Regions from separate parts of the Micromonospora sp. NPDC006431 genome, predicted to be linked through region 1. Evidence: riboswitches for the same ligand, from Rfam matches in the RefSeq annotation. Region 1 holds a riboswitch; the other holds the start of a gene.

Region 1 (11,400 bases):
CGACCAGGCGCGGGTCGGCGTTGCGGCCGGTGATCACCACGTGCTGGAAGCCGGGCCGGTTGCGCAGCGTCTCGACCACCTCGTCGACGTCGACCCAGCCCCAGGTCATCGGGTAGGTGAACTCGTCGAGCACGTACAGGCCGTAGCGCTGCGCGGTCAGGTCGCGCTGGATCTGCCGCCAACCCTCCCGGGCGTCGGCGGCGTGGTCGGCCGTCTCGCCGCGCTGGGTCCAGGACCAGCCCTCGCCCATCTTGTGCCAGGTCACCGGGGCGCCCTGCCCGGTCCGCGCGTGCAGCTCGCCGAGGGCGCGGAAGGCGTTCTCCTCCCCCACCCGCCACTTGGCGCTCTTGACGAACTGGAACACCCCGATCGGCAGCCCGGCCGTCCAGGCTCGCAACGCCAGCCCGAAGGCGGCGGTCGACTTGCCCTTCATCTGTCCGGTATGGACGATGATCAGCGGCCGGTGCCGCCGCTGCCGGGTGGTCAGCCCGTCCTCGGGCACGTGGGTCGGCTTCCCCTGCGGCATCAGGCGGCGCTCCTTGTCGGCGTGGTGGTGGCGACGGCGGCCAGGGAGTCGGTGGCCACCCGGTCGAGGGGGTGGTGCTGGGCCCGGAGCTGGGCGGCGAGGCGGCCGGCCAGGCCGAGGCGGACCGGGCCGGACTCGCAGTCGACGACGACGCAGGGGGCGCCGGTCGCGGCGAGCACCGCGGCCGCCCGGGCGGCCCGGTCGAGCGGCTGCGGTCCGGCGGTGGCCCGCCCGTCGGTGACGACCAGGACGAGCGGGCGCCGCTTCGGGTCGCGCAGCCGCTCCACCCGGAGCAGGTCGGCCGCCGCGAGCAGGCCCTCGGCGAGCGGGGTACGCCCGCCGGTGGGCAGCTCGGCCAGCCGGGCCGAGGCGGCGAGCACCGAGGAGGTGGCCGGGAGCAGGGTCCGCGCCCCGGTGCCCCGGAAGGCGACCACGGCCACCTTGTCCCGGCGCTGGTAGGCGTCGGTGAGCAGGGCGAGCACCGCCCCCTTGACGGCGCTCATCCGCTGCCGGGCGCCCATCGACCCGCTGGCGTCGACCACGAACAGGACGAGGTTCCCCTCGCGTCCCTCGCGGACCGCCTCGCGCAGGTCGTCCGGGTGCAGCCGCAGCGGCCCGCCGTGCCGGCCGCGGGCCGTCTGCTGCGGGGCGGCGGCCCGGACCGTGGCCGGCAGGTGCAGCGCGCCGGGCCGCCCGGCGGGCACCCGGGCGCCGGTGGTCCGGCCGCGCCCGGTACGGGCCCGGGAGCGCCGGCCGGGCACCCCCTCGCCCACCCCGGGCGCCGTGAGCAGCCGCGCCTGCAGCCCCCGATCGGGTACGGCCACCGGGCCGGGCCCGGCGACGCCGTCCGGCTCCCCCGGCCGGCCGGCGGACCCGGTCCGCCGGGCGCGCGGCCCGGTCCGGTCGGCACCGTGGCCCGGGGTGTCATCACCCGCCCGCCGATCGGCTTCGGAGTCCCCGCCGAACCCGTCGGCGTCGCCCGCCCGGCCGGGGCCCTCCGAGGCGGACGCATCGCCGCCGGCCCCGCCCCAGCCGTCGCCACCCGACCGGTCGAACGGGTCGTCGCGGCCGACCTCGCCGCGGCCGTCGTCGCCGGACCCGCCGGACTGGCCGTCCCGGCCGTTGACCGGCCACCGGCCGTCCCGGCCGGTCCGTCGCCCGTCATCCGGCGCACCCGGCTGCTCGCCCGAGCCCCGCCCGTCGGGCGCCCCGCCCTCGGCTCCCCCGCCCAGGCCGCCGTCGGGACCGCCGGGACCGCCGTCGGGGCGGGATCCGCCGGCCGGACCGTCGTCGTCCGGGTCATCGTCCGGGTGCTCGTCCCGGGCCCGGCGCAGCGCCTCGTCCAGGCGCTGCTCGTCCAGGCCCGGCGTGTCGAAGGGGTCCCGCCGGCGACGGTGCGGCAGGGCGAGCCGGGCGGCGACCCGGACGTCCTCGGCGGTCACCCGGTCCCGGCCCTGCCACGCCGCATGGGCGACCGCGGCCCGGGCGGTGACGATATCGGCCCGCATGCCGTCCACGTCGAACGCGGCGCAGACCTCGGCGATCTGCCGCAGCGCCGCGTCGGGCAGCGCCACGGCGGGCAGCCGGTGGCGGGCAGCGGCGACCCGGCGGGCCACCTCGGCGTCCGCGTCGGCCCAGCGGGCGGCGAAGCCGGCCGGATCGGCGTCGGCGGCGAGCCGGCGGCGGACCACCTCGACGCGTACGGCGGGATCGCGGCTGGCGGCCACCTCGACGGTGAGCCCGAACCGGTCGAGCAGCTGCGGGCGCAGCTCCCCCTCCTCCGGGTTCATGGTGCCGACCAGCAGGAACCGGGCGGCATGGCTGACCGAGACACCCTCCCGCTCGACGTGGCAGCGCCCCATGGCGGCGGCGTCGAGGAGCAGGTCGACCAGGTGGTCGTGCAACAGGTTGACCTCGTCGACATAGAGCACCCCGCGGTGCGCGGCGGCGAGCAGGCCGGGCTCGTAGGCGCGTACCCCCTCGGCGAGGGCCCGCTCCAGGTCGAGCGAGCCGACCACCCGGTCCTCGGCGGCGCCGACCGGCAGTTCGACCAGGCCGGCCGGGCGGCGCTCGACCGCCGACCCGGCCCGGTGCGGCCCGTCCGGGCAACCCGGGTCGGGCCCGGCCGGGTCGCAGGCGAAGCGGCAGCCCTCGACCCGGTCGACCGGCGGCAGCAGCGCGGCCAGGGCCCGCACCGCGGTGGACTTGGCGGTGCCCTTCTCACCCCGGACGAGCACCCCGCCGATGGCCGGGCTCACCGCGTTGAGCAGCAGGGCGAGGCGCATCTCGGCCATACCGAGCACCGCACTGAACGGAAAGCTGGTCATTGCCGCTCCTCCAGGTCGCCCTCGCTGGCCAGGTACGTCTCGTGCAGCCGGTCGAGGGTGGCCGGCTCGGGCGCGGCCCAAAGCCCCCGGTCGGCCGCCTCGAGCAGGCGTTCCGTGATGCCGCGCAGCGCCCACGGGTTGGACTCCGCCAGGAAGGCGCGCGTCGTGTCGTCGAACAGGTACGCCTCGGCGAGCCGCTCGTACATCCAGTCGTCGACCACCCCGGCGGTGGCGTCGTAGCCGAACAGGTAGTCCACGGTGGCGGCCAGCTCGAAGGCGCCCTTGTAGCCGTGCCGGCGCATCGCGGCGATCCAGCGCGGGTTGACCACCCGGGCCCGGAACACCCGGCGGGTCTCCTCGCCGAGCGTGCGGGTCCGCACGTCGTGCGGCATGGCCGAGTCGCCGACGTACGCGGCCGGGGCCGTGCCCGTGAGGTGGCGGACCATCGCCACCATCCCGCCGTGGTACTGGAAGTAGTCGTCGGAGTCGACGATGTCGTGCTCGCGGGTGTCCTGGTTCTTCACCGCGACGGCGATCCGGGCGAAGGAACGTTCCATGTCGGCACGCGCCTCCCGCCCGTCCAGCCCGGCCCCGTACGCGTAGCCGCCCCAGACCGCGTACACCTCGGCGAGGTCGGCGTCGGTGCGCCAGTTCCGGGCGTCGATGAGCGGCAGCAGCCCCGCCCCGTACGCCCCGGGTTTCGAGCCGAAGACGCGGGCGGTGGCCCGCCGCTCGTCCCCGTGCTCGGCGACGTCCGCGGCCACGTGCGCCTTCACGTAGTTGTCCGCGGCCGGCTCGTCCAGCCCGGCGACCCGCCGGACCGCGTCGTCGATCAGGGCGACGACGTGCGGGAAGGCGTCCCGGAAGAAGCCGGAGATGCGGACCGTGACGTCGATCCGCGGGCGGCCGAGTTCGGCGAGCGGCACCACCTCGACGCCGGTGACCCGGCGGGACCGGTCATCCCAGGTCGGACGGACACCGAGCAGTGCCAGCACCTCGGCGATGTCGTCACCCTGCGTCCGCATGGCGCTGGTCCCCCAGACGGTGAGCCCGACCGAACGGGGATACGCCCCGGTGTCGGCGCGGTGCCGGGCGAGCAGCGAGTCGGCGAGGGCCACCCCGACGTCCCAGGCGTTGCGGCTGGGGATGGCCTTCGGATCGACCGAATAGAAGTTGCGGCCCGTGGGCAGCACGTTGACCAGTCCCCGGGTGGGTGAGCCGGACGGGCCGGGCGGGACGAACCGGCCGTCGAGCGCGCCGAGCACCCGGCCGATCTCGTCGGTGGTGCGGTCCAGCCGGGGCACCACCTCGCGGGCGGCGAAGCGCAGCACCTCGGCGGCGTCGGGCACGGCGTCGCCGACCACCTCCTCGACCACCGCGTCCGCCTTGGCGCCGTCCCAGCCGAGCGTCTCCATGCCGAGGACGAGCCGCCGGGCGAGGGCCTCGATCAGGTCGACGGCGTCGGCGGCCGTGGCGGCCGGGCCATCGACCGCCTCGGTCAGCGCCACCGGCACGGTGATCCGCTCCCCGGGCGCGGCGAGCAGCGCCGCCTCGTCGAGGCCGACGTGGACGGCAAGGGCCTGGCGCAGCCCGGGCAGGGCGCGGACGCCGCCCCAGACCTGCGGGGCGCGCAGCACGGCGAGGACCAGGTTGACCCGCGCCTCGCCGGCCGGCGCCTCGGCCAGCACGTGCAGGCCGTCGCGGATCTGCACGTCCTTGACCTCGCAGAGGTACCCGTCCAGGTGCAGCACGAAATCGTCGAAGTCATCCTCGGCGGGCATCTCCGCCTGGTGCAGGTCGTGGTGCAGCTGCGCGTCCCGCACCAGGTCCCAGATCTGCCGCTGGACCGTGGGCACCTTGGCCGGGTCGAGGGCCTGCACGGTGGCGTACTCGTCGAGGAGCTGTTCGAGCTTCGCCAGCTCGCCGTACGTCTCGGCGCGGGCCATCGGCGGGACGAGGTGGTCCACGACGACGGCGTGCGCGCGGCGCTTGGCCTGCGTCCCCTCGCCGGGGTCGTTGACGATGAACGGGTAGACCAGCGGCAGGTCGCCGAGCACCGCGTCGGGGGCGCAGTCGGCGGCCAGCCCGAGTCCCTTGCCGGGCAGCCATTCCAGGGTGCCGTGCTTGCCGAGGTGGACCACGGCGTCCGCGCCGAAGCCGCCGTCGACGACCGGCGCGGCCAGCCACCGGTACGCGGCCAGGTAGTGGTGGCTGGGCGGCAGGTCCGGGTCGTGGTAGATGGCGACCGGGTTCTCCCCGAAGCCGCGGGGCGGCTGGATCAGCAGCACCACATTGCCAAAGCGCAGCCCGGCGAGGACGATGTCGCCGCCGTCGGTGTAGAGCTGCCCCGGCGGTTCGCCCCAGTGGTCCCGCAGCCGCGCGCGCAGCTCCGCCGGGAGCGCGCCGAACCAACGCCGGTACGTCGCCCCCGGCACCCGCGCCTCGGCGGCGGCGAGCTGCTGCGGGGTGAGCCACTCGACGTCGTGCCCGCCGGCGGCGATCAGGGCGTGGATCAGCGCGTCCCCGTCGTCCGGCACCGGCCCGGCGCCGAGGTCGTAGCCGGCGTCGGCCAGGGCCGCGAGCAGGCGTACCGCCGAGGCCGGGGTGTCCAGGCCGACCGCGTTGCCGACCCGCGAGTGCTTGGTCGGGTAGGAGCTGAGCACGATCGCCAGCCGCTTCTCGGCGTTCGGCACGTGCCGCAGCCGGGCCTGGCGGACGGCGATGCCGGCGACCCGGGCGGCCCGCTCCGGGTCAGGCTCGTAGACCGAGAGCCCGTCGGCGTCGATCCGCTTGAACGAGAACGGCACGGTGACGATCCGGCCGTCGAACTCGGGGATGGCCACCTGCATGGCCGCGTCCAGCGGGGAGAGCCCGGCGTCGCTGGCCGCCCACCGGTCGCGGGTGCTGGTCAGGCAGAGGGCCTGGATGACCGGGACGTCCAGGGCGGCGAGCGCGCCGACGTCCCAGGCGTCCTCGTCGCCCCCACCGGACGCGTCCGCGGCGACCGTGCCGCCGGCCGCCAGCACCGTCACCACCAGGACGTCGCAGCGGGCGAAGAGGCCCGTCGGCCCGTCGCCGGGGGTGAGCCCGCGCAGCGAGCCGCAGAAGATCGGCAGCGGACGCCCGCCGGCCGCGGTGACCGCGTCGGCCAGGGTCTCGACGAACGCGGTGTTCCCAGCCAGGGCGTGCGCCCGGTAGAAGACGACCCCGACGGTGGGCCGCCCGGCCCCGGCCGACGCGGGCTCGGGGCCGAGGATGCCGTACGGCGGGGTGGGCGCGGGCGGGGCGAAGCCCTCGCCGGTGAGCAGGACGGTGTCGGACAGGAACCGGGCCAGCTCGGCGAGGTTGTCCGGGCCGCCCTCCACCAGGTAGGCGAGGGACTCGGCCGCCACCCCGGCGGCCACCGTGGACGCCGCCATCAGCTCCGCGTCGGGCAGCGCCTCACCGCCGAGCACCACGGTCGGCACGCCGGAGGCGAGCACCGCGGCCAGGCCGTCCGGCCACGCCTGCCGGCCGCCGAGCAGGCGTACGACGGCCAGGTCGACGCCGTCGAGCAGCGCGGGCACGGCGTCGACGGCGAGCCGCGCGGGGTTGGCCAGCCGGTAGTCGGCGCCGCTGGCGCGGGCGGCGAGCAGGTCGGTGTCGGCGGTGGACAGCAGCAGGATGCGCACGGACGGCTCCGGAGCGTGACACCCGGCGGCACGGCGGGGCCGGCCGCGGGCGGGGGTGGGCGCGGGTTCAGCGGGTACGCGGGTCCGGGCGGGCGGTTCACCGACGGCGGGCCGGCAGGGACGCCCGGCCGGGCGCGAAACCCGGCGGGGCGGAACTCAGCGGCGGACGGCGCGACCCCGCCCGGCGGCGGGTTCGAGGACAGCGCGAGCGACTCCGGCGACGCCCGGACGGGCGGCGGCGCGGCGAACGGTCGGGTGCGCGGAACCGCGCGCGGCCCGCGGTGCGGCGGGGCGAACGGTCAACGGCGCGTCGGTGCGCGCCGGCCGAATACGACGATCACCGTCGATGGCGGAAAGGCCGTGCATCGGGTCCTCCTCGGGTGTCCACGCCCTGGGGCTCTCCGACGGCCGAAGTATCCTGGCTTCCGGATCGACGCTCTCCCCCGGCCTTCCAACCGCGCACGCACGGCCGTGACTCACGAGGGGGGATCGCTCCCCGGTGACAGTGGCGGGACCGCGCCGGATTCACACCGGCTTCCTTCACTGCCGTCTTGGCCGCGAATGCTGCCACAGCCGCCGGTCCCGGGTCAACGGCGGGTCGGCGGCACCGCCGCGGCCGCGACCAATGGACTCTGGTCGATCGGATGGATCGGCGAACGGTGCCGCTCGCAATGACGCACACCGATCGGTAGGTCGGTTTACCCCGCCGGCCGGTACCCTTACCGGCACCGTTTCCGCCGGACGGCGCGGCACGGTTCGGAAACCACGTCGGTGCTGGCGGGGCGGCCTGGGACGCGTCGAGCCGATAGCATCGCGATCGACTGCGGCGCACTTCCGCCCGGCGAGAGGAATGGCCGCCATCGACACCGTCACGCCCCGACAGTTGGCCGGCCGGGTCTGGTTGTTCCCCGGCGACCCGGACCCGTACGCGGTCCGCCCGACCGTCGCCGTCGTCGCCAACGAGCGCGGAAGTGTGATCGTCGACGCGGGGCAGAGCCCGGCCCATGCCCGCGAGATCCAGGCCGGACTGCGCGCGGCCGGGCTGCCGGATCCCCGCTGGCTGGTCTACACCCACCACCACTGGGACCACGTCTGGGGCGCCTGCGCCTGGCCCGGGGTGGAGATCGTCGGGCACGAGGCCGGCGTCGCGCCGCTGCGCGCCGAGGCGGCCCGGCCGTGGAGCCACCGCTACCTCCGCGAGCAGGTACGCGAGAACCCCCGGCTCGGGCACAGCTTCCGGGCCCGGGCCCTCGCCATGGACTCCTGGGACGGTTTCACGGTTCTCCCGCCGGCCCGCACCTTCACCGACGACCTGACCCTGCCCACCGGGGTCGTGGTCCGGCACGTGGGCGGCCGGCACGCCCCGGACTCGTCGGTGGTGCTGGTGCCGGACTCGGGGGTGCTGCTGCTCGGCGACTGCTGGTACCCGCCGCCGGCCCACCTGCGTACCCCGGAGGACGGGCCCGACCTGGCGATGGCGCGCGGCCTGCTCACCGACGACGTCGAGTGGTACGTCTCCGCCCACGACGAGCCGGTACGGCTGGCAGAGGCGCGGGCCGCGCTGGCCGGCTGACCGACCCCGCCCGAACGGGGCCCCGCGACGCAGCGGCCCGTCCTATCCTCGGTCGATGCGGGACCGCCGGGTGATTCTGCTGTGGACCGGGTTCGCGCTGGCCGCCGCGGTCTCCGTCGCGCTGGTGGCCCGACGCCCCGACCACCTCTCCGACCTGCACATCTACTACGGGGCGCTGACCGACCTGCGGGCCGGGCGGCCGCTGTACGGGTACGTCGCGGAGAACGGGGGCCCGTTCACCTATCCCCCGTTCGCGGCGGTCGTGCTCGCGCCGATCACCGTGGTCCCGGAGCCCGCGCTGGGCGTGCTCTGGCTGCTGCTGACGGTCGTGGCCGTGGTCGCCATCGCCGTACCGGTCGGTGGGGTGCTGGCGCCCGAGCGGTCCCGACGGCCGCTGGCCGTGGCCGCGGTCGCCACGGCGCTGATGCTCTCCGCGCCGGTGCAGAGCAACTTGCGCTTCGGCCAGGTGAGCATCTTCATCGTGCTGCTGGCCCTGCTGGACGGCATGGGGGTGGTTCCGCCCCGCTGGCGCGGGGTGCTGGTCGGGTTGGCCGCGGCGATCAAGCTGACCCCGCTGCTCTTCGTGGCGTACTTCCTGGTCAGTGGCCGCTACCGGGACGCCGGTCGGGCGGCGGCTGCGTTCCTGGTGGCGGCGGGGGTCGCCGCGGCGGTGTTGCCGGCGGAGAGCTGGACCTACTGGACCGGGACGGTGCTGCAGACCTCCCGGATCGGCGACCTCGCGTCGCTGGGCAACCAGTCGCTGCACGGGATGCTGCTCCGCGTCGGCGTCGCCCCGGCCACCCTGCCGCTGCTCTGGGCCGCGCTGGTGGGCGTCATCTGCGCGGTGGCGCTGCTGCGGGCCCGGCAGCTCACCGGGCTCGGCCGGCCGGGGCACGCCGCCGTGCTGGTCGGCTGCGCCACCGTGGCCGCCTCCCCGGTGTCCTGGACCCACCACCAGATCTGGCCGGTGCTGGCCGCCATGCTGCTGGTCGGCGCGTCCGGGGTGGCCCGCCGGGTGGCCGGCGCCGCCCTGCTGGTGGCCATGGTGGTATCCCTCGGCGCGGCGCTGGGCCCGGTGTCCGCCCGGCCCGGCGTGCAGTTCCTACTGGAGAACGCCCGGGCGCTCGGCGTCGGCGCGCTCTGCCTCGTCGGGTTCGGCGGCGTCGCGGTCACCGCCACCCGGGCACACCGCCGGGCCACCGCCGGCCGGGCCTGGCTGCGGGTGGGCGTGGCCGCCGCCGCGGCGCTGGCGTTCTTCGCCGTCCAGCCGCTCCCGGCCGGCGCGGACCCCACGTTCAAGGCGTACGCCCTCGACGACGTGGCGAACCCCCGATACTTCTTCGTCTGCCGTGGGGCCGCCGAGTGCGCCGCGTACGGCGGGGACGCGGCGGTCTCCTTCGGCACGGCCGTCGAGCCGACGAAGGTCCGGGTCAACGGGGTGGTCTCCGGGCAGGTGGCCCGGTTGGCCTACTACTCGGCGCCGGGCGGGGCACCCCGGGCCATCCCATTGCTCGACGCCTACCCAGGGTCCCGGATCTTCTCGTTCCGCGCCGCGACCATGACGCACGGCCGGCTGGTCGCGTACGCGGCCGACGGACGCCCGATCGCCACCTACGACGACGAGCTGGCGGCGGCGTTCCGCGCGCACCGCTGACCCCGGCTCGCGCACCGCTGACCCCGGCCGGCGGCCGGTCAGCGGGCCCGGCGCTCCGGGTGGGCCCGGTTCCAGGCCCGCATCCGCTCGGGGTAGCCGGTGCGGGCCGCCTCGTACAGCGGGATCGCGTGCCGCTGGGCGATCTTCCCGGCGGCCCGGGGCGAGCCGGTGCGGCGGCGGATCCACTCGCCGTCGTGGGCGATGGCGACCACGGTGGTGTCGGTGGCGGTGGTCTCCGGTTCCAGGTAGAACTCCACCCCGCTGCGGCTGGTCACGAAGGCCTCCAGCGCGGCCAGGTCCTCCGCGGTGGCCTCACGGTCGAGCTTGGTCGGGGTCGTCCGGTCGGCGCCCCGTCGGCTGAACCAGCCCATGCCCGCCTCCTCTCCTCGGCGTCGCTCCCAGTGCAGCAACATCACCTGGCAGGTGGCTGGGAGCGCCGTGGGAGTCCGCTGACCGGCCGTGATCATCCGGTTCCTGCCGGGTCCGGCCCGTCCGGGCACCGCGACAGGCCGTGGCCCGGGTCGATCAGCCCTGGCCGGGCGGGGTCGCCGGGGCGGGCGGGCGGAGCACCGGGACCAGCGCGAGGGTGGGCAGCAGCAGGAGTGGCACGACACCGAGGGCGGGCAGGATGCCCAGGTGGTCGCCGAGGAAGCCGAGCAGCGGCGGCCCACCCAGGAAGGCGGTGTAGCCGATCACGGCGACCACGCTGACCCGGGCCGGCGCCCGGTCCTCGTCGTCGGCGGCGGCGCTCATCCCGACCGGGAAGCCGAGCGACGCCCCGATCCCCCAGAGCGCCACGCCGACCACGGCGAGCGGGCCGGAGCCGGCCAGCACGGCCAGGGCGGCGCCGACGGCGGCCAGCCCGATGGTGCCGAACAGCACCGCCACCCGCCCCCACCGGTCGATGGCGATCGTGCCGGCGGTCCGGCCGAGCGTCATGCCGACCACGAAGACGCCGAAGACGACCGCGCCGACCGCCTCGCTGACGCCGTACCCGTCGACGAACGCCACCGCCAGCCAGTCGTTGGCGCTGCCCTCGGTGAATGCCATGACCAGCACCAGCAGGCCGATGAGCAGGGTGCGCGGCTCCCGCCAGGTGGCCAGCAGCGCCCGGCGCCGGGCCGCCGGGTCCGCCGTACCCTCCGCCTCCGCGGGGGCCGGCAGGAACGCGCGGGCACCGAGCAGCGCGCCGACCAGGACCACGACCGCGAGCGCGGGCAGGTGCACCCCCACCGGTACGCCCAGCCGGGCCGCCCCGGCGCCGATCCCGGCCCCGGCCACCGAGCCGAGGCTCCACGCGGCATGGAACCGGGGCATGATGGTCCGGCCGAGGCGCTTCTCCACCGCCGCGCCCTCGACGTTCATCGCCACGTCCCAGGTGCCGGAGCCGTAGCCGAAGGCGAAGAGGCCCACGGCGACCCCCATCACCGACCCGGCCAGGCCGGCGGAGAGGCCGGCGACGACCGTGCCGAACGCGACGAGCAGGACCGAGGCCGCCACCGTGCGGGCCGGTCCGAGCCGCTGGGTGACCAGCCCGGCGGTCGGCATCGCCAGCACCGCGCCGGCCGACAAGGCCATCAGCAGCAGGCCGAGCCGCCCGGCGCTGAGCCCCAGCGCCTCGCGTACTGCGGGCACCCGGGAGAACCAGG
Region 2 (11,400 bases), on a different contig from region 1:
GCAGTCCGAGATGGGACTCGGCTTCTGCAACATCACCAAGTGCTGCACCGAGGTCTGCCCCGAGCACATCAAGATCACGGACAACGGGATCATCCCCATGAAGGAGCGGGTCGTAGACCGCAGGTACGATCCCCTGGTGTGGCTTGGTAGCAAGATCTTCCGGAGGGGTCAGGTGCCTCAGACCAGCGTGACCAGCGAGCACCACAGCGGCGGCGCGGGCTCCGCGCAGAGCGGGGTGCACTCGCACGCCGGCGGCTCGCACGATGCGCGATCCGAGGCGCAGGCGCAGCAGGGCGTCAACTGGCACCGCCAGGTGCCGCACCCGACCACGCCCCCGCTCGACGCCAACGGCAAGCTGCCGCTGACCGAGCTGACCTTCGACAAGGCCGCCGCGCCGTCGCCGTTCGGTGACGACGTCACCTTCCCGCTGCCGCCGGAGCACCTCAACTTCGCGCACCCGCAGCAGGACCAGCCGAAGCACTGAGCAGCACGACAACGAAGACGGGGGCCGCGGCACACGCCGCCGGCCCCCGTCCCGTTTCCGCCCCCGCGTCCCCTTCCCCCGCTCAGGGGTTGGTGAGCAGGGGGCGCAGGGCGGCGACGATCGGCGCGTCGGCGGGGAGCCAGGCGACGGTGTCGAGTTCGGCGGCCGAGAGCCAGCGCAGCTCGGAGTGCTCCAGGGCCTTCGGCTGGTCGCCATGGAGGAGGCGGGCCACGTACACCCGGAGGACGGAACGGCCATGGGCCATCCGGACGTCCCGGCCGACCCGCGCGCCAAGCTCCACGCGTACGCCGAGTTCCTCGGCGCACTCGCGGACCAGCGCGGTCGTCTCGTCCTCCCCCGGCTCGACCTTGCCGCCGGGGAACTCCCAGCGGCCGGCCACCTCCGGAGGCGCGGACCGTTCGCAGGCCAGGACCCTGCCGTCCGCGATGATGGCCGCCCCGACGACCACCTTCGGCTCCCGCCCGCCCTGCCCGTTGCCGCTAACCCGTTCGGTCCGCACGGGCGTCCAGGGTGCCAGATCAATCGGCGGTTTGGGTAGCTGAGCATCGCCGTCAGGTCAGCAGAACACGGAAGTGTGGGCGTGGACACACGATCTGTGCGACGACAGACTAGAGGGCGTCGACTGGGACACGGGATGGCGACGATTTGGCCACAAGCCAGCAACGACGCCTGGGAGGTGCGGTGATGCGCGTGCTGTTCAGCGGCCGGGCGAAGCACGACTACCTCAGCGACGCGCTCGCCCTGCTGTCCGGGTGGACCCGGGAGGGTGAGGAGATCCGCCGGACGCTCGTCCTGGACGACACCCAGCACGCCGCGTTGACCGAGCGGGTCAAGGTGGTCGCCGACGCGCTGCGCCTGCGGCCCGAGATCAGCCGCCGCGCCGACCGTACGCAGATCCGGGTGGGCCACGGCGACAGCGAGCCGCTGACGGAGGGTGAGGTGCTGCTGGCGGCCCGCATCGAGGACGCCGTCCGTGCGGTCACCGCACCCTGAGCCGGCTGGCACGCGCCACCTACCGTCGGGGACATGACCACCCCGACGTACGACCGTAAGGAACAGTTCCAGCAGATCCAGAGCGGGCTCCTGGCCGGCGAGCAGATCATCGCCGTGTACGACGCGGTCGGCGCCGGCACCGGATTCATCGGCCTCACCGACCGCCGCGTGATCATTCAGGACCGGTCCTTCATCGGCAAGCGGTACGCCATCACCAGCATCCCGTACTCGAAGATCACCAGCGTCAGCGTGGTGAGCAATAAGTCATGGGGCGGCTCCTTCTTCTCCACCGGGGCGATCGCCATCCACGTCGGCGCGCACACCTACGAGGTCGAGTTCCGGGGCGCACAGAAGAGCCACCACGTGCACAACGTGATCCTCCACCACATCTCCTGACCCCTATCCTGATCCGTCATGGACCGACGGCTGGCGGCTCTCTACGACGTGGAGAACCCGTGGGGGCGCGACGACGAGTTCTTCCTCGGCGTGGTCGGCGCGGCTCCGGCGGCCCGCGTGCTCGACCTGGGCTGCGGGACCGGGCGACTCACCCTGGCGCTGGCCGCCGCCGGCCACACCGTCACCGGGATGGAGCCGCAGGCGGCGTCGCTGGCCGCGGCCCGCGTCAAGCCGGGCGCCGACCGGGTCACCTGGATCGAGGGCAGCTCCGCCGACCTGCCCGGCGCCGCGTACGAGGTGGCCCTGATGACCAGCCACGTGGCGCAGGAGATCCGGAGCGACGACGAGTGGGCGGGCACCCTCGCCGACCTGCGTCGGGCCGTGGTGGACGGCGGGGCGCTGGCGTTCGACTCGCGCGACCCGGCGGCCCGCCGCTGGGAGCGCTGGACCCCGAGCGCTTCCCGCCGCCGGCTCGCCCTGCCCGATGGCACGGTGGTGGACGCCTGGACCGAGCTGACCGAGGTCAGCGACGGCCTGGTCAGCTACGTCCACCACTACCGGTGGCCGGACGGCGCGGAGCTGAGCAGCCCGGGCACGCTGCGCTTCCGGGCCGAGGCGGAGCTGCGCGAGTCCCTCGCCGGCGCCGGCTTCACCGTCGAGCGGGTGTACGGCGGTTGGGCCGGCGAGCCGGTCGGCGCGAGCGACGACGGGGAACTGATCGTGGTCGCTCGGGCGGCCTGATCTCAGGCACTGTCCGGACATGCGCGCTGCCCCTGCGGACTCCGACGGCGTCAGCGGCGGTAGGTCAGCTCGAAGTCGAGCGTCCAGTCGACCCCGTCCGCCGACTTCTCCCAGCTCGCGTCGATGGTGTCGCCGTCGGCGCTCAACGTCCCGGTGAACCGCTGGTGGAAGCCGGCCGCGTCGCGCCACATCCGCCAGACGCCGTCGGCGAACGTCATCCGGTAGACCCGGTGCACGCCGCGCGCATCGGCGTACAGCACGGAAAACTGCTCGTCGGCGTCGTCGAGGCCGACCAGTTGGGTGGTGGGGAACGGCGCGTTGTCCCGCCACGCCTGCGGCGCCGTGTCCGGCACCGGCTCGGCGTCGGTGAACATCCGCAGGTACTGGCCGCCCTCCACCCAGGTGACGTCCGTCCACCCGGTGCCGAGTCCCTCGACCTTCGGCCGCACCGTCCACCGTCCGACGAGCACGTCCAGCCGTGCGAGCGCGGGATGGCGTTCCCTCATCTCGGACCTCCTCCTGCCAGCGTCGGACTCACGCTAAGGCCCGGGCCCGACATCGGGGTGCCCGGCACAGGAACCTGCCTGGGATACTCGTCCGCATGCGGGGGCGGTTCGGGGTCGTCAAACGGTGGTGGAACGTCCGCCGGGTCCGTTGGGCACTGCTCGCGGTCGGTGTCGTTGCGGTGCTGGCGACCGGCGGCAGCGTGGCCAGCGTGGCGTGGCTCCGCGGTGGCGCCGAGGGGCACATCTTCACCGAGGCCGACGTGCCGGAGGCGCCGATCGCCCTGGTCCTGGGCACCAAGGTGGAGGCGGACGGCAGCCCGTCGGCCTTCCTCACCGCCCGGCTGGAGCTCGCCGAGCGGCTGTTCACCGCCGGCAAGGTCCGGGCGATCCTGGTGTCCGGCGACAACATGAACGCCGACTACAACGAGCCTGAGGCGATGCGGCGCTGGCTGGTCGATCGGGGCGTGCCGACGGGCAAGGTGGTGCTGGACTTCGCCGGCTTCGACACGTACGACTCGTGCGCGCGGGCCAAGCGGATCTTCGGGGTGGACCGGATGACGGTGGTGACGCAGTCCTTCCACCTGCCCCGCGCCGTGGCGCTGTGCCGGCACTTCGGCATCGAGGCCAACGGTGTCGGCGACGACACCGTCCGGCCGTACTCCAAGTGGCGGATCGGCTCCGTTCGCGAGTACGGCGCCTCGGTGAAGGCGGCGGTGGACGTGCTCTCCGGCCGCGACCCCGTCCATCTCGGCCGCCGCGAGACCGGCGTCGACGACGCCCTCCGCGCCGGCTGACGGCGCTCAGCCTGACGGCCAGCCGCTCAACGCGGCAACTTCCCCGGAACTGCTGCCTCCCCCGGCCGAGTGCGTCCGGGGTGGGCTTCGCCACGTTCGGAGCGGCGGACACCCGGGCTCCGGTCACCTTGTCTTGTGCCCCGTGTCCGCCCCGCTTGGGATGGTGCAGGCCGCCGACAACGCGGCCAGCACACCAGCCGGATCATGCACGATGCGATGCCCGTCAATGATGACTCGGCGGGTGCCTGAGTCGACCGGGTCGGCGTCGGCCCAGCTCACCGGCACGACTCCCAGCTCGACCTCGAGCCCGGACGGACGTCGTACCCGGACCTCCCGCAGCGGCCCCCAGTCGGCCAACCGGACGACCTCACCACCGAGCAGACCCGCCCAGACGCCCGCCTCGGCGTGACCCGAATTGTCCGTCAGGACCACGATGTCGACGTCGGAATCCATCCGCGCGGCCCCGCGTGCCCAGGAGCCCACGACCACCACCCCGGCGACGTCCGCGCGCTCAGCCGCCCACCCCGTCACCAGATCAACCATCGAACTTACTTCCCGGGACCGCTCCTCCGTCACCATGCTGTGGAGTCTGGCACGCACCTCAAAGCCGCTGTGTGGATCTAGGCTGCCGATATGGACGGTCAGCCGGCGAAGACGACGTTCGACTTCGAGCGGTACGGGCGTCGCGTCCGGCTCGGTCCCTGCTTCGTCTGCGCCTTCGTGCGCGGTGACCCCGACTACCGGCACCACGTCGTCTACGAGGACGACGACACCATCGCCTTCCTCGCCCGCAACCCGACGCTGCTCGGCTACTGCCTCGTCGCGCCGAAGCAGCACATCGAGAGCTGGGTGCAGGACATGCGGCAGGACGAGTTCCAGCGTTTCCAGGGCGTCGTGCACGCGGTCGCCACGGCGCTCGCGGCGACCCTGCCGACCGAGCGGATGTACTCGATGAGCCTCGGCAGCCGGCAGGGCAACGCCCACCTCCACTGGCACCTCGCGCCGTTACCGCCCGGCGTGCCCTATCACCAGCAGCAGTTCCACGCACTCATGGCCGAGAACGGCGTTCTCGCGGTCGATGACGGCACCCAGTCAGCCCTGGCCCGGAAGATCCGCACCCACCTTCAGGTCTGAGGACCACGGACCAGGGTTGCCCGACTGGACGATCAGCTCCCGGTCCGCGGCGGATGCGGGCAGTACGTTGACCGTATGTATTCGACGCGCGTCTCTCAGCATGTCAAGGCCTCGCGCCCCGCCGTCTACGGGGCGCTGGTGGATGGCGATGCGATCGCCAGGTGGCGGGTCCCGTCCGGCATGAGGGGCCAGGTCCACCAGTTCGAAGCCCACGAAGGTGGCGCATTCCGCGTCTCGCTCACCTACGAGACGACGGGAGGCACCGGCAAGTCGACGTCCCGCACCGACACCTACCACGGCCGGTTCCTCAAGCTCGTGCCGAACGAGCAGGTGGTCGAGGTGTTCGAGTTCGAGACCGCGGATCCCGCGTTCGGCGGCACCATGACGATGACCACCACGCTCACCGACGCGGACGGCGGCACCGACGTCCTTGTCGTACACGAAGGGATCCCCGACAGCATCCCCGCTGCCGACAACGAGACCGGTACCCGCATGGCGCTGGCAAACCTCGCCCGGCTCGTCGAGTCCGGCGAGCCCTCCCGGTGACCGCGCGAAGTGTCTGTTGACCGCTCGGCATCGCCGTCGGTACGGTCATGACGCCATCTGCGGCGTCGCGAGGGAAACCGGTGGGAATCCGGTGCGGTCGCGCCACTGTGAGCGGCCTTCGTTTCGGTGATGGGGACGAGGCCGCGAGTCAGGACGCTCCTTCGTCGCAGTCCTTTCGTAGGGGACGCGTCATCCCCAGAGGAGGTCGACTCATCATGTCCAGTGCCACTCCGGCTCGCCCGCTGACTTCTCCGGCCGTCTCCCCCCGGATGGTGTGGGCGGTGCTGGCCATCGTCGCCGTCCTGCTGCTCCTGGCCTACCTCGTGGCGTTCGACCAGGGCGCCGTTTCTCGCAGTGGCATGTACCTGCACGAACTGATGCACGATGGCCGGCACCTGCTCGGCGTCCCGTGCCACTGAACGCCGGCGCGATGCCCACCTTCGCCTCCGTACTGCTGCGTGGTCTTCTTGCCGGGTTGATCGCCGGCCTGCTCGCCGGGGCCTTCGCCTATCTTGCCGGTGAACCCCGCGTCGAGGCTGCGATCGCTATCGAGGAACAGGCCGTTCACGCTGATCCGGCGGCCGGCGACGATCACCACGCCGACGAGTTGGTCAGCCGCGACGGCCAACGCGGCGGACTGTTCCTCGCCACCGGGTTGTTCGGCGTCGCCATGGGCGGCCTGTTGTCCACCGCGTACGCGCTGCTGCGGCGTCGGCTGCGAATCCGCCACGACGCCCACGCCGCTCTCGCTCTGGCCGGTGCGGCGCTGCTCGGTGCGGTCATCGTGCCGTTCGGCAAGTATCCGGCCAATCCGCCCGCGGTCGGTGACCCCGACACGATCAACCAGCGCACCGGCGGCTACCTGGCCATGGTGATCCTCGGTCTGGCCGCCGTGTGGGCCGGCGCTCTCGCCTACCGGTCCATCCGCGCCGGGGCACCACAGTGGTCACGCTGCGCCGTCGCCGTCGCCAGCTTTCTGGCCACCGTCGTCGTCGGCTACCTGGCGCTGCCGTCCTTCCAGGAGGTGCCTGCGGACTTCCCGGCGGGCCTGCTGTGGGACTTCCGTCTCGCCTCCCTCGGCACCCAACTGGTGCTGTGGGCCGGCATCGGGCTTGCCTTCGCCGCCCTGCTGCACCGTGGACCCGAGCGGCCCACCGGTAGCGAACCGTCAGCTGAGGCGATCGTTCCTGCCCGATCGTGACCACGGCCAGGCTTCAGCTGGTCGCCCACGCGCCCACCCGCGCCCTACGACTGGCGACCTTCGGTGGCGGAAACGTGGACCTGGACGAGGGTGGCCGACGGGCCGCCCTCGCCCTGGCCAACCAGGCCCCCGCGGGCGAGAGCTGCTGCCTGAGCAGTCCGGCCGAAGCGGCCGTGCAGACCGCGACGGCATGGGGATTGCGACCGACCATCGAACCCGCCGTCGCCGACTGCGACTACGGAGACTGGACCGGCCGTACCCTCGACGAGGTCGCCGCGGCAAACCCCGACGGCCTGCAGCGATGGCTCACCGACCCGGACGCCGCACCGCACGGCGGAGAAAGCCTCACCGCGCTCGTCGACCGCGTCGGCCGCTGGCTTCACGCGCAGGCCGTGCGGTCCGCGCGGATCACCGCCATCACGCACGCGGCAGTGATCCGAGCCGCGCTGGTCAACGTCCTGCGAGCGCCGTCTGCGGCCTTCTGGCAACTCGACGTCGCACCGCTGTCGGTCCTGCACCTACGAGCAGGCAACCGGGGCTGGCGAGTTCACCTGGAGCCGCCCGGACCAATGGATGCCGTCAGACGTTGAAGCGGAACATAGAGCCGCTGTCCCGCCACCAGCGTGGACGGCCGGCGACACCTGCTCACACGGCGTCTCGGGCTGCCATCGTTAGTGGCTGGTTGACGACGTTTGACAGTGTCTTGTGCCCCCTGTGTGCCCCACACTGCCAGGATCCGGCGAAGGAAGGGCAGCCTCGCCCCGGCGCTGCTCAACGGTTCCCCTGAGATACGCGATCGTCTCTCGACCGGGGCACCGGATCGGCTGGCGCGTCCTTATGCTGCGGCAGTGCACGCGCAGGCTCCAATCATCGGTTCATCCCGGACGGCTCTGGTCGGGCTTGTGCTCGCCGCCCTGACAATCACTGCCTGCGAGTCGCCGTCCCCGGCACCGGGCACCGGGTCCACCGCCACCGCCGGCTCAAAATGGCAGGATGTTTCAGGCACACCGGCTCCGGCCCATACGTCCGGCCCCGCCACCCTCTGCACCTGGGCTGGTCAGGCCGGCCAGTACGACCCCACCTACTGCCAGCGAGTAGTGGACGACGAGCTGAGCCGCAGCAAACTCAGCTCAAGGCAGCGAGCTGAGGCGGAGACCGCAGCCGAGGCCGTCCGCGCGGCGCTGGACCGGATGAGGTTTGACTGTGCCCGGCCGGTCACCGAGGAGTGCGTGGCGGAGCAGGCCCGCCGGCGGATGTTTCCGACCACGGACAGCCCGGAGCAGATGGCCGACCAGATCCGGCAGGCGCTTACCGCCGCCGGCTTCACCGACATAGTCGTACGACCAGCCGGGCCAGCGGATCCGGCACCCCGGCACGCCATCGTCTACGCCGTACCCGCAGGCGCCGGTTGCGTGGTGGGCTGGGGCGGGCAGCAGCAAGTGCTCGGTGCCTTGCCGGGCGGCCAGTGCCTCGCCTGAACAGCCGTTCAACGACGAGATGGCGCGCCCCTCGATCGGATACGCCCTCGGGCCTTGGTGGGAACGGCGGGATTCGAACCGACGACCCCTTGACCCCCAGGCAACCATCAGGGCTCGCTGACCTGCGCGGTCATCTGCATGTGCCTGCGGCAACCGTCCGGGATCGTCCGTGGACGTCCGCCGCCGCTCGTACCCGTCGTCACCCAGATAGTCACTCAGCCGAGGCACGGCAATAGGCCGACAGGTGTGACAGAACAAGCCATCGGGCGTCAATGTTGATATCCACCGGGCCATTGTTTGCCCTCAACGAGAGCGCCTCGCCCATGCGTTCGACATTGATGTCAAGCACAGCACGGGTCGTCCAACCGACTATGGCCAGGTGCAGCACATCCACCAGTGTGAGTTGGACTTGAACGACGTTGAAGCCCTGATCCGCCCACTTCTTCGGTGGCGACTTGGGGAACTGGGGAAGGTCGAAGCGCAACGTAGCGCGTGGCCCGTCGCGATGCAGGACGAGCTCATGGGATGTCAACCGACGTCAGCGCCGGCAGGTCCTCACCGTAAATCGCCCGGATGCCGTGCGACTCACTCAAGAGATCAACCCAGCCAGACATCCTGGTACCTCCCGTTGCCCGTCAGAACGAGGCCAATCCTGCCATCCCGTCCGCCGCCTACCCGCCCTCCTGGGGAGCGGGCTGCCGCCCGGCCCGCCACGTCAAGCGGGCCTTGACGCGCGGACAGCCCCTACCGGGACGGGCTGAGTCGGCTTTCGTGTCACGGACCGTGCCCCCGGCGGACACCGCCACAGTGGCGCATTTGACCTGACCTCGACCGGTACGGACCCGGCTCCCGGGGTCGGAGCTGGCCATCGGCGGCCACCCTCCCCCTCCCAGGCGAGCAGTTGACCTGACCGTGATGCGGCTGCGGAGCCGGCTCCTGGACGACCGGCATGCCCTCGGCGGACACCGCCCCCATGCTCGGGGCTTGCCGCGCGGACTCGACGGCGCGTCACCTGCGCCGCGCTGCTCAAGCGCGGCGCGGCCGGCTGCCGGCGACGGATCTCACCACTCTCCTCCGCTATCCCGTCTGCGGCGGCCCCTGGGCTTCCCGCTCTCCGCGCCAGCCGCCGGGCGTGTTGCGTGGCCGGAGTCGGAGCGCCAGCGGAGCGACGGACGCGCGCCCAGGCGGCGGCGCGTGCGGCCCGTTCAGGGCCGCCTTGAAGACGTACAGAAACTTTGAACGCATCGCCGGCAGCCAGCTTGTCCGACTCCGGTTGATGGTTGACACCGTGGCCTCGAATGATGCTTTACATGATCGCGGCGACCGCGCGACTCGCGGCAGAAGCGGATGTCGGCAGGACCACGATCTGCTCGTGCACGTGCGGCATGATGGGCGCTCATGGGCACCATCGACCCGTACACGACTATCGCGGAACCAACCTTCGTGGCACGGTTCCTTCTCAATCCCAGCACGGACACAGAGGAGTCCGTAGCCAATGTAGATGCCTTCGTCGATCTTCCTGACGGCTCCGGTTGGGCGTTGACCATCTTCACCGTCGAGGAGGTCCGCCGCCTGCTTACGAGATGGAAGGAGACCGGTGAAGTCGCGAACGGCAGTTACTTCTGGGCCGTTGACCAGCTGATCGTGCCGGAACCGGGCGTGCCAGCCATGACCACAGCGATCCGAGAACTCGTTCGCAGCGGGGAGATCGCAAGCGTCGGCGTCCGATGCGAGGGTCTGGACTGAAGCCCCCTGGAGTATGCACTAGGGATGATGGTTCAGGATGGGCGCCGCGCACGGGTGGCGGCAGATCCGGATACCGAATCGCGGGCAGTGGCCGTGGCATCAAGCGACGCAGAACTCGTTGCCCTCGGGGTCCTGCATGACGACTTGGTCGAGCACGTCGCCGTACCACTCCTCGCGGATCACCGTCGCGCCAGCGGCGACCAACTCGGGGACTTTCTGCCGGATCAGTCGGGCGCGCTCGACCATGTCCCAGGGGCCTGGACCGGCCACCCGGACATCGATATGCATGCGGTTCTTGCTGGACTTGCCCTCGACTTCATACTGGAATAATCGGACATCTTTCCCGAAGTGCATAGGGCAACCTCGACAAACCAAGAACCGAACCAGCTTCAAATTCCGGCCAACGTCAGCACGTGATCGAATCCGCGAAGCTGGGCTGGCGAACTCACCATCGGCAGTACCAGGGCCGGTATCCCGGCGGTCACGGAACCGCCGTCGCCGCTGGGATGGTCACCGACCATCAGCGTTCGATCTGGCTGTGCCGCCAGGGCGTCGAGTGCGGTGCGCCAGATCCGTACATCGGGTTTGACGAAGCCGACCTCGTAGGAAAGAACGAATGCATCGATGTAGCGGTCAAGCCCGTGCCTCGCAAAGCATTTGCGAATGTCCCAGCCGACGTTACTGACCACGCCAAGGCGAATATCGCGGGCACTCAGTGCGGCGAGAGTGGACGACGTGTCCGCGTACGGCTCGAGCGCTTCGGCGCGCGTTTCGTGCAGCGCTCGCGCAAACGGCAAGTCCACCCCACGGATTTGCTGCAGGACAGCCAGAATCGCCCGGTCCCACACCTGTGGGTCCAAGTCCCGGGCGATGTGAGCAGGGTCCGTAGCCGTCGTCCGCAACAACTCAGCGAAATCCGAGGCGATGCGCTGCGCCTCACCGACGGCCACCTCCCGGCCGACCAAGGCCGCCGCGCTGCCGATCCAGCGGTTGGGGTCTCTGGCGAACAGGGTCCAAGCGAAATCGAACAGGACGGTTGTCACGGGTTTCGAAGGCACCAGGTCACCCTAGATCAGCGGGACGATTGACGTGGATCATGATGCTCCTGACTGCGCTCGACGCAGAACAGGTTGCCCTCCGGGTCGGCCCTGGTCACCCAACCGGGGCCGTTGGGGCTTGCGATGATCCTCGTACTCGGGTCGCGCCCGAGCCCCTTCAGCCGCACGACCTCCTCATCGCGTGTCCCGTCGGTCGGCATGACATCGATATGCATTCGGCGACCGGTTCTTGGTTCAGCGGCTTTCCCCTCGGGCACCTTCAGGAAACTAATGGCGGGGCCCGGCCATCCGGGTCGACGATC

What was found. Region 1 has a riboswitch for cobalamin ahead of cobN (cobaltochelatase subunit CobN). Riboswitches for the same ligand answer to the same signal wherever they lie in the genome.
Region 2: linked by a shared signal. The riboswitch ahead of ACFYM6_RS11600 (CbtB-domain containing protein) and the one ahead of cobN (cobaltochelatase subunit CobN) in region 1 are both predicted to bind cobalamin.

What each region holds. Positions count from the first base shown of each region.
Region 1 is NZ_JBIAHQ010000010.1:234,387-245,786, forward strand. Features, by position in the region: gene cobO (cob(I)yrinic acid a,c-diamide adenosyltransferase) at 1-526, opposite strand, end outside; gene ACFYM6_RS19430 (VWA domain-containing protein) at 526-2,853, opposite strand; gene cobN (cobaltochelatase subunit CobN) at 2,850-6,524, opposite strand; cobalamin riboswitch at 6,936-7,065, opposite strand; gene ACFYM6_RS19440 (MBL fold metallo-hydrolase) at 7,375-8,097, shown strand; gene ACFYM6_RS19445 (glycosyltransferase 87 family protein) at 8,153-9,751, shown strand; gene ACFYM6_RS19450 (hypothetical protein) at 9,790-10,122, opposite strand; gene ACFYM6_RS19455 (MFS transporter) at 10,277-11,400, opposite strand, start outside.
Region 2 is NZ_JBIAHQ010000005.1:7,837-19,236, forward strand. Features, by position in the region: gene ACFYM6_RS11550 (succinate dehydrogenase/fumarate reductase iron-sulfur subunit) at 1-484, shown strand, start outside; gene ACFYM6_RS11555 ((deoxy)nucleoside triphosphate pyrophosphohydrolase) at 567-1,004, opposite strand; gene ACFYM6_RS11560 (4a-hydroxytetrahydrobiopterin dehydratase) at 1,190-1,498, shown strand; gene ACFYM6_RS11565 (PH domain-containing protein) at 1,532-1,894, shown strand; gene ACFYM6_RS11570 (class I SAM-dependent methyltransferase) at 1,913-2,635, shown strand; gene ACFYM6_RS11575 (hypothetical protein) at 2,686-3,141, opposite strand; gene ACFYM6_RS11580 (vancomycin high temperature exclusion protein) at 3,237-3,935, shown strand; gene ACFYM6_RS11585 (nucleotidyltransferase domain-containing protein) at 4,059-4,514, opposite strand; gene ACFYM6_RS11590 (HIT family protein) at 4,569-5,069, shown strand; gene ACFYM6_RS11595 (SRPBCC domain-containing protein) at 5,145-5,615, shown strand; cobalamin riboswitch at 5,646-5,797, shown strand; gene ACFYM6_RS11600 (CbtB-domain containing protein) at 5,831-6,034, shown strand; gene ACFYM6_RS11605 (CbtA family protein) at 6,025-6,816, shown strand; gene ACFYM6_RS11610 (histidine phosphatase family protein) at 6,813-7,406, shown strand; gene ACFYM6_RS11615 (hypothetical protein) at 7,914-8,294, shown strand; gene ACFYM6_RS11620 (Imm50 family immunity protein) at 8,506-8,826, opposite strand; gene ACFYM6_RS11625 (hypothetical protein) at 9,693-10,040, shown strand; gene ACFYM6_RS11630 (VOC family protein) at 10,140-10,394, opposite strand; gene ACFYM6_RS11635 (HAD family hydrolase) at 10,430-11,098, opposite strand; gene ACFYM6_RS11640 (VOC family protein) at 11,113-11,355, opposite strand; gene ACFYM6_RS11645 (hypothetical protein) at 11,358-11,400, opposite strand, start outside.